Regions from separate parts of the Rhizobium sp. P1_E1 genome, predicted to be linked through region 2. Evidence: riboswitches for the same ligand, from Rfam matches in the RefSeq annotation. Region 2 holds a riboswitch; the other holds the start of a gene.
The links. A riboswitch is a leader RNA that binds a small molecule or an ion and turns the genes downstream of it on or off. The one in region 2 is predicted to bind cobalamin.
Positions count from the first base shown of each region.

Region 1 (4,630 bases), on a different contig from region 2:
AATCGCCGGTGATTTCGAGCGCCAGGAACGTCATGGTCAGCGGCCCGCCGATGACGGCGACGGCGAGCGAACTCATGCCGACCACGGCATAGATGACGGGCGTCAGCGTCGCATCGGCAAAATAGGGGCCGCAATAGGCGAAGAGCTTGCCGAGCAGGGCGCCCATGAACAGCGAGGCGAAGAACAGCCCACCCCTGAAGCCGGAGCCGATCGAGATCGCCGAGGCGAAGGATTTCAAGAGGAAGAGGCCGATCAGCGTCGGGATCGCCACCTCACGGGAAAGGTTCAGATGCAACGCGCCGTGGCCGGCCGAGAGCACCTGCGGTGAGATCATCGCCAACAGCCCGACGATGATGCCGCCGAGTGCCGGGCGGAAGGGTGGGGCGATCGAGCTCTTGCGCGCCAGCTCTTCGACAAAGGCGACGCCCTGCATGATCAGGATGCCGACACCGGCGCAGAAAGCACCGAGCAGCAGTGCCGGGATATAATCGGCTGGCACGACCGAGCCGAAGCTGCCGATATCGATGGTGAAATCGCTGCCGGCAAGCAGCCTTGCGATCAGGGTGGAGACAAGGGCGGAGACGACGACAGGCGTCAGCGACACGATCGTATAGGTGCCGATGATCAGCTCGAAGGCATAGAAAGCGCCGGTCAGCGGCGCGTTGAAGGCGGCGGCGATGGCGCCCGCCGCGCCGCAGCCAACGAGGGTGCGCAGGTCCGAGCGGCGAAGCTGCAGCTTCAGGCCGAATTTGGAGGCGAGGCCGGCGGCAAGCTGGGTATAGCCGGCCTCCAGGCCGACGGAGGCGCCGAAACCGTTGGAGATCAGGTTCTGCACGGCAACGATGATGCTGTCGGTCAAGGACAGGCGGCCGCCATGCAGCGCATTGGCCTCGATCGGGTCGACCATCGGCTTCTTGCGTCGTTTCGCCAGCACTAGGAGCAACAGGCCGAGCAGGGCGCCGCCAATGACGGGGGCAGTGAGCAGCAGCATCTTGTTCTCGATCTCGGACGAGCTCAGCCGCTCGCTGTCGGCGATGCCGAAGACCAGCTGATGCAGCTCGTTGGAGACGTAACTCATGCCGGTGACGGCGAGACCCGAGATGATGCCGACGACGGCGCCCGCCAGCGACAGACCGACCTCGCTACGGCGGGTCAGCGCCCGCAGGCGTCCCGGATCGAAGAAAACACGCAGCGCACGAAAACGGCGCCGATCCAATTTCATAAGCATGGCTAGACAACTAGGCGGGGAGAGGCCCGGTCAAGGGCGGAGATGGTCGCGCAGTCCGCTTGCGACGCAATTGCGGCGAAAAGCCGGCGGCTGGGACAAATTTTTATGACGTAAGTCTCTGATAAATGACGATATTTTAGGTAGAGTAAGTCGTGTTGGCGGAGTTGCTTCCTCTGGCCGGCCATTGCCCGGTCGCCAAGGCCGGTTGACTTCACCTCTGAGCTTGCCTAACCATCCCTCAACGGATGGTCGCCCGACCATCCCGACATAACGGATGGTTCCGGATCGGTGTTACGCCCTTCCGGATGAAAAGGGAATGTGACGCGGCGGACCCAAGCCGGGCGCCTTCATCACAGCCGACCCCGCGACTGTAGAGCGGTCAGGGTCTTCCATCCGGCGTTAAGCCCTTTCTGCCGGCAGCCTGCAATCGTGCAGGCGGGCGGGACGGGCGGCATGCCGGAAAAGCCACTGGATATGCATGGTGATCAACCGGGGTCGGACGCCTCTCAAGTCTACGAATCGTCCACCTTTTCACTGATGCAGCCGGGAAGGCGAGGATGATCCGCTGGCACGATCAGGGCGACCGGTTTCCGGTCTGCCCCGATCGCGGCCGATAACCGCGAGCCAGGAGACCTGCCATGCGTGCCGGGCGCGAAGCCCACACCTGGGCACTATGCCCGTTGCCAGCACGGAGGTTGTCTTGGCTGAACGATTGAATTCAGCGCAGCCTGGTGCGGCGCGATTTGGCGGGGCCTTACAGCCGCCGGCGTCTTCCGTAGCGGCTTGCGCGGCATCTATTCAGAAGGCAACGCCGGCATGACGGCTGCCCCCTCCAACACTGTCTTCATCCTCGGCGGCGCGCGCTCCGGCAAGTCCAGGTTCGCCGAATCCCTCGTCACCGCGACCGATCTGGATCGCCACTACCTTGCCACCGGGCGGGCCTGGGACGAGGAGATGCAGGCGCGCATAACGCAACACAAGGCCGATCGCGGTCCGTCCTGGACGACGCATGAGGAGCCGCTCGATCTTGTCGGCAAGCTTACCGACATCGATGGCGAAGGGCGCATCGTGCTGATCGATTGCCTGACGCTCTGGGTCACCAATCTGATGATCGAGGAGCGTGAGATGGCGGTGGAATTTGCCGCACTTGCCGATTTCCTGCCCGCCGCGAAGGCGCGGCTCGTTTTCGTTTCCAACGAGGTCGGTCTCGGCATCGTGCCGGATAATCGCATGGCGCGGGATTTTCGCGATCATGCCGGCCGGCTGCACCAATCGATCGCGGCGAAGGCCGCCGAAGTCTATTTCATCGCGGCAGGCCTGCCGCTGAAAATGAAGGGTTAAGTCCATGAACCAGCAGAAGATTCCCGCAACCGTCATCACCGRCTTCCTCGGTGCCGGCAAAACGACGATGATCCGCAACCTGCTGACCAATGCCGGCGGCAAGAAGATTGCGCTGATTATCAACGAATTCGGCGATCTCGGCGTCGACGGCGACGTGCTGAAGGGCTGCGGTGCGGAGAATTGCACTGAGGACGACATTATCGAGCTCACCAATGGCTGCATCTGCTGCACGGTCGCGGACGACTTCATCCCGACGATGACGAAGCTGCTCGAACGCGAACAGCGGCCCGACCATATCGTCATCGAAACCTCGGGCCTTGCTTTGCCGCAGCCGCTGGTCGCCGCCWTCAACTGGCCCGACATTCGCACCCAGGTGACCGTCGACGGTGTCATCACGGTGGTCGATAGTGCTGCCGTTGCCGCCGGCCGTTTCGCCGACGACCATGATGCCGTCGATGCGCGCCGTGCCGAGGATGAATCGCTCGATCACGAAAGCCCGATCGAGGAGCTGTTCGAGGACCAGCTCACCTGCGCCGACCTCATCGTGCTCAACAAGACCGACTTGATCGACGCCGCGGGCCTTATCAGGGTGCGCGACGAGGTCGCCTCCCGCACGGTGCGCAAGCCCGTGATGATCGAGGCGAGAAATGGCGAGGTGTCAGCCGGCATCTTGCTCGGCCTTGGCATCGGCACGGAGGACGATGTCGCCAATCGCAAGTCGCATCACGAGCTGGAGCATGAGGATGGCGCGCCGCACGATCACGACGAATTCGACAGCTTTGTCGTCGATCTCGGAGCCATTGCCGATCCCGCCGGTTTCGTCGAAGCGCTGAAGGACATCATATCAGCCCATGACGTGCTGCGTCTCAAGGGTTTCGTCGACGTTTCAGGCAAGCCGATGCGTTTGCAGCTCCAGGCCGTCGGCAGCCGCATCGACCATTATTTCGACCGCGCCTGGGCAGCCGGAGAAAAGCGCGGCACACGCCTCGTTGTCATTGGCCTGCACGAAATGGACCAGGACGCGGTGAGGGCGGCGATCGAAGCGCTGGCATAGACCGATGCATCTGCTTCTGGCCCAGCAGGGAACGATCAGCGACGGCGAGGAGGCAATCGACCTTGGGCAGACGCCGGGCGATATCCTGTTCCTGTCGGCGGCCGACAGCGAGCTTGCCGCGATCGCAGCCGCCCATCGCGATCGCCGGACAGCACCTTCGCTGAGGCTCGCCAGTCTGATGAGCCTCAAGCATCCGATGTCGGTCGATACCTATGTCGAGCGCACCGCGCGGCATGCGAAGCTGATCATCGTGCGTGCGCTCGGCGGCGCCAGCTATTTCCACTATGCGCTGGAAGCGCTGCATGCGGCTGCGGCTCGCGCCGGTGCACTGATTGCGGTCTTGCCGGGTGATGCCAGGCCAGATGCGGGGCTGGTTCCTTTCTCCAATGTTGATCTCGACGATCTCAACGCGCTCTGGGCCTATCTGATCGAGGGCGGCGATGCTAATGCGCGGGCGTTTCTCGATTATGCCGGGGCGATGCTGTCGGGCACAGATAAGCCGGCACCGGCTGTGCCTTTGATGAAGGCAGGTATTTGGTGGCCGGGGCGGGGGTTGATCGGGGTCGAGGAGTGGCGGCGGGTCGTTTTAGATATGTCTTCGGGTGCGGGGATGGTAGCGGAGGAGGGATTTGAATCCCCTACAGTCGCCATCAGCTTCTACCGCGCCCTGGTGCAGAGCGGCGAGACCGGGCCGATCGAAGCGCTTGTCGAGGCGCTGGCCGCACTCGGCCTCCGGCCGCTGCCGGTCTTTGCCTATAGCCTCAAGGATCCCATCTCCACCGGCATTCTCGAAAGCGTGTTTTCGGCGCTGAAACCCGACGTTGTCATCAACACGACGGGCTTTGCGGTCTCGGCACCGGGTGCGGACCGGCAGCCGACGGTGCTGGAAGCGAATGAGGCGATCGTGCTGCAGGCGATCCTGTCGGCCTCGTCGAAGGAGGCATGGGCGGCTTCTCCGCAGGGCTTGTCGGCGCGCGATCTCGGCATGAACGTGGCACTGCCTGAAG
Region 1 is NZ_JBFUAY010000003.1:33,462-38,091, reverse strand. It holds gene AC1D1Z_RS02505 (chloride channel protein) at 1-1,228, opposite strand, end outside; cobalamin riboswitch at 1,487-1,883, shown strand; gene cobU (bifunctional adenosylcobinamide kinase/adenosylcobinamide-phosphate guanylyltransferase) at 2,045-2,569, shown strand; gene cobW (cobalamin biosynthesis protein CobW) at 2,574-3,623, shown strand; gene cobN (cobaltochelatase subunit CobN) at 3,628-4,630, shown strand, end outside.
Region 1: another riboswitch for cobalamin. It lies ahead of cobU (bifunctional adenosylcobinamide kinase/adenosylcobinamide-phosphate guanylyltransferase); the one in region 2 lies ahead of nrdH (glutaredoxin-like protein NrdH).

Region 2 (4,630 bases):
CTCCGGCCCGATCTCGTAGGCATCCTGATAATAGTCGAGATTGTCGTTGGTCATGAACGGCGCCGGATAATAGACGCGGCCGATCTTACCTTCCTTGCGGATTTCGATCTTCGAGACGATCGGATGGATCGAGGAGGTCGAGTGGTTGATATAGGAGATCGACCCCGTCGGCGGAACCGCCTGCAGGTTCTGGTTATAGAGGCCGGAGGCCATCACCGCCTTCTTCAACGTGGCCCAATCTTCCTGCGTCGGAATGTGAATGCCTGACGTCTCGAACAGCGCCCTGACCGTCTCCGTCGCCGGCTCCCAGAGCTGCTCTGTATATTTGTCGAAATAGTCGCCGGAGGCATATTTCGAATTCTCGAAGCCCTTGAAGCTCGTACCGCGTTCGACCGCCAAAAGGTTCGAGGCGCGGATTGCGTGATAGGTCACCGTATAGAAATAGATATTGGTGAAATCGACGCCTTCCTCGGAGCCGTAGAAGATACGCTCGCGGGCGAGATAACCGTGCATGTTCATCTGGCCGAGGCCGATCGCATGGCTCTCGTCATTGCCCTTCTCGATCGAGGGAACCGAGGAAATGTGACTCATGTCGGAAACGGCTGTCAGCGCCCGGATCGAGGTCTCGATCGTCTTGCCGAAATCTGCCGAATCCATTGCCGCCGCGATATTCAGCGAGCCGAGATTGCAGGAAATATCCTTGCCGAGATGTTTGTAGGAAAGGTCGTCATGATATTCGCTCGCCTCGCTGACCTGCAGGATTTCCGAGCATAGATTGCTCATCGAAATACGTCCGGCGATCGGGTTCGCCCGGTTCACCGTGTCCTCGAACATGATGTAGGGGTAGCCGCTCTCGAACTGGATTTCGGCAAGCACCTGGAAGAATTCGCGCGCCTTGATCTTCTTCTTCGAAATGCGGGCATCCGCCACCATCTCGCGATATTTTTCCGTCACCGAAATCTCGGTGAAAGGCACGCCATAGACGCGTTCCACGTCATAGGGCGAGAACAGATACATATCCTCATTGTTCTTGGCGAGTTCGAAGGTGATATCGGGCACGACGACGCCGAGTGACAGCGTCTTGATGCGGATTTTTTCGTCGGCATTTTCGCGCTTGGTGTCGAGGAAGCGCATGATATCGGGATGATGGGCATTGAGATAGACCGCACCCGCGCCCTGCCGCGCCCCGAGCTGGTTGGCATAGGAGAAACTGTCTTCGAGCAGCTTCATCACCGGGATGATACCCGAGGACTGGTTCTCGATATGCTTGATCGGCGCGCCTGCCTCGCGGATATTCGTCAGCGACAGCGCCACGCCGCCGCCGCGCTTCGACAATTGCAGCGCCGAATTGATCGACCGGCCGATCGATTCCATATTGTCCTCGACGCGCAGCAGGAAGCAGGAAACCAGTTCGCCGCGCTGCTTCTTGCCGGCATTGAGGAAGGTCGGCGTCGCCGGCTGGAAACGGCCGGAAATGATCTCGTCGACCATGTCGCGGGCAAGGGCCTCGTCGCCACGCGCCAAGGCCAGAGCCACCATGCAGATGCGGTCCTCATAGCGCTCGAGATAGCGCTTGCCGTCGAAGGTCTTCAGCGTATAGCTGGTGTAATATTTGAAGGCGCCGAGGAAGGTCGGGAAACGGAATTTCTTGGCATAGGCCTGGTCGAACAGATCCCGCACGAAATTGAAGGAATACTGGTCGAGAACCTCCTGCTCGTAATATCCCTCGGTCACGAGGTAATCGAGCTTTTCCCTCAGATTGTGGAAGAACACCGTGTTCTGGTTCACATGCTGGAGGAAATATTGCTTGGCCGCCAAACGATCCTTGTCGAGCTGAATCCGCCCCTCATCGTCATAGAGGTTCAGCATCGCGTTCAGCGCGTGATAGTCGAGGGTTTCGGCTGCTTTCGGCGGCCTCTCCCCGGCGGGCTGAGCAAAAATTTGATGCGGTTTTGCGCCCGCATCCCGCGTCAGGGTTGTTCCCGTGTCCAAAATCGTTCCATTCCGTGTTTGACCTTGGCGACGTCGTCGTCGGTGCCCATGAGCTCGAACCGGTAAAGGTACGGCACCTGGCATTTCTGCGAGACCACGTCGCCGGCGAGCCCGTATGTCTCGCCGAAATTGCTGTTGCCCGCGGCGATCACGCCGCGGATGTGTCCTCGGTTTTCCGCATCGTTGAGGAAACGGATCACCTGCTTGGGAACGGCACCCTTGCCGCCGTCGCCGCTATAGGTCGGCACGATCAGCACGAAGGGTTCGCGGATATGGAACGCGTCTGCGCCACCTGGCGGAATGCGCGCCGCGCGCAGACCGAGCTTGGCGACGAACCGATGGGTGTTCTCGGATCGGCTGGAATAATAGACGATCAGGCCCATCGCTTGTCCTCAGGTCAGGAGAGCGCGCTGATCATGTCGGGACGGAAGCCCGCCCAATGCTGCTCGCCGGCGATGACGACAGGCGCCTGCATGTAGCCGAGGCTGCGGACGCGATCGAGCGCTTCGGCATCCTGCGAGATATCGACGATGTCATAATCGACGCCCAGACGGTCGAGGGCGCGGTAGGTGGCAGTGCACTGGACGCAGGCAGGCTTGCTGTAGACGGTAATGGTCATGATATTCCTCGTGACGATGCGATTGGGCGCAGGACATCGATCGGAAATCTGTCGATATCCGTCGAAAAATTCTCTGATGATTTTGAGCTGTGCGGCTGTTTAGCCGCTGGGCGTACTCCGCCCTCTACCTCTAGCGGGTGGCGGCCTGAACTGAAATTCTGACATGACTTCACCCCGAAGTGGCTCATGAGGAGGTTCGGGCCTGCGAAACGCGATGCGGAGATTCCCCGCAGCCATGCAACGCGACCTTCCGGACACCCCGCCCGTGGACGTTTCGTTCGAGGCAGGTCTCCTGGCTCACGGGTCAAAGCGCCTGCCCAGCCTTCCCGGAGCATCATGCTCCAGTGACCTGAAATCGGACAGTTGCTCGCCGCTTACAGTTGCGGGGGCAGCCCCGGCATTGCCGCGCCATGATGGCGAAGCGCACCGAATTCCCGTCTTAGTCACCGATCCTCACGAATCGACGGAACCTCGAACACTAGATATGGTACGCGAATCGATCATGACGTCAACAAGTTGTTGTGGCGGCGCAACAATGGCGGCAACGAATCGCCGCGCCTGTGTATGATGTGGATAACGAAGCGTTAACGGAAAAGCGCTGTGGAGAACGCATCATAAAGAGAGCCGGCAGAAGCCGGCTCCTCAAACGACATTCATATTTTTATCCGAAGCAACCGCAGTGCATTGATCGTCACCAGCACGGTGGCGCCGGTATCGGCAAGAATCGCTGGCCAGAGCCCGGTGATCCCTATGATCGTCGTCACCAGAAACAGCGCCTTCAGCCCGAGTGCGATGGTGATATTCTGCAGGATGTTGCGCATCGTGCGTTTGGAAAGTTCGATCATCCGCGCCACGTCGCCAACGCGTCCGTGCAGCACGGCAGCATCCGCCGTCTCCAGCGCCACATCGGTGCCGCCGCCCATGGCGATGCCGATGTCGGCAGCGGCCAGCGCCGGAGCATCGTTGATGCCGTCGCCGACCTTGGCCACGATGAAGCCCTGGCGCTTCAATTCGCCAACGACCCGCTGCTTATCCTCTGGCATCATCTCGCCGCGCCAGTCGATGCCGAGCATGCCGGCAACGGCTGCTGCCGTCCGCTTGTTGTCGCCCGTCAACATCATCGCCTTGACGCCTGCTGATTTGAGGGCAGCGAGCCCGGCCTCGGCATCCTCACGCGGCTCGTCACGCATGGCGATCAGGCCGGCCGCAACACCGTTGACGAGCAGCACCGACACGCTCTTGCCCTCGTCGTTCAGCGCCGTGATGCGTGCATCCTGTTCCGCGCTGAGCGTCCCGCGCTCGCGGGCGGCAGGTGGCGACAGCAGATCCAGCGCCTCACCGCCGACTTTGCCGCTGACACCCTTGCCCGGCAYCGCTTCAAGCTCGAAGGCCGGCGGCACGGGAACGCCGTCCGTCTTGGCGCGGTTGAGGATCGCCAGCGCCAGCGGATGGCTGGAACCCTGCTCCAGCACCGCCGCGCGCGACAGCACCTGCGCCTCGCTCAGGCCAAAGGAAATGATGTCGGTCACCTGAGGCTTGCCTTCTGTCAGCGTGCCTGTCTTGTCGAAGGCGACCATCGTCACCTTGCCGAGCGTTTCCAACACCGCGCCGCCCTTCATCAGCAGCCCGCGCCGCGCACCGGATGAAAGCGAGGCGGCGATCGCCGCCGGCGTCGAGATGACGAGCGCGCAGGGGCAGCCGATCAAAAGGATCGCAAGGCCCTTATAGACCCATTCGCCCCACGGCCCAGCGAACAGCAACGGTGGAACGACCGCGACAAGCGCTGCGACCACGACGACGCCGGGCGTGTAATAGCGCGAGAACCGATCGATGAAGCGTTCGGTCGGCGCCTTCGATTCCTGAGCTTCCTCCACCAGCTTGACGACGCGGGCGATGGTATTGTCGGCGGCAGCCGCCGTGACGCGAACCCTGAGCACCGCATCGCCATTCACCGTGCCGGCAAAAACGACGGCATCGACGCCCTTGCGAACCGGCGTACTCTCGCCCGTCACCGGCGCC
Region 2 is NZ_JBFUAY010000025.1:21,397-26,026, forward strand. It holds gene nrdE (class 1b ribonucleoside-diphosphate reductase subunit alpha) at 1-1,992, opposite strand, end outside; gene nrdI (class Ib ribonucleoside-diphosphate reductase assembly flavoprotein NrdI) at 1,971-2,375, opposite strand; gene nrdH (glutaredoxin-like protein NrdH) at 2,390-2,611, opposite strand; cobalamin riboswitch at 2,877-3,100, opposite strand; gene AC1D1Z_RS12080 (heavy metal translocating P-type ATPase) at 3,265-4,630, opposite strand, start outside.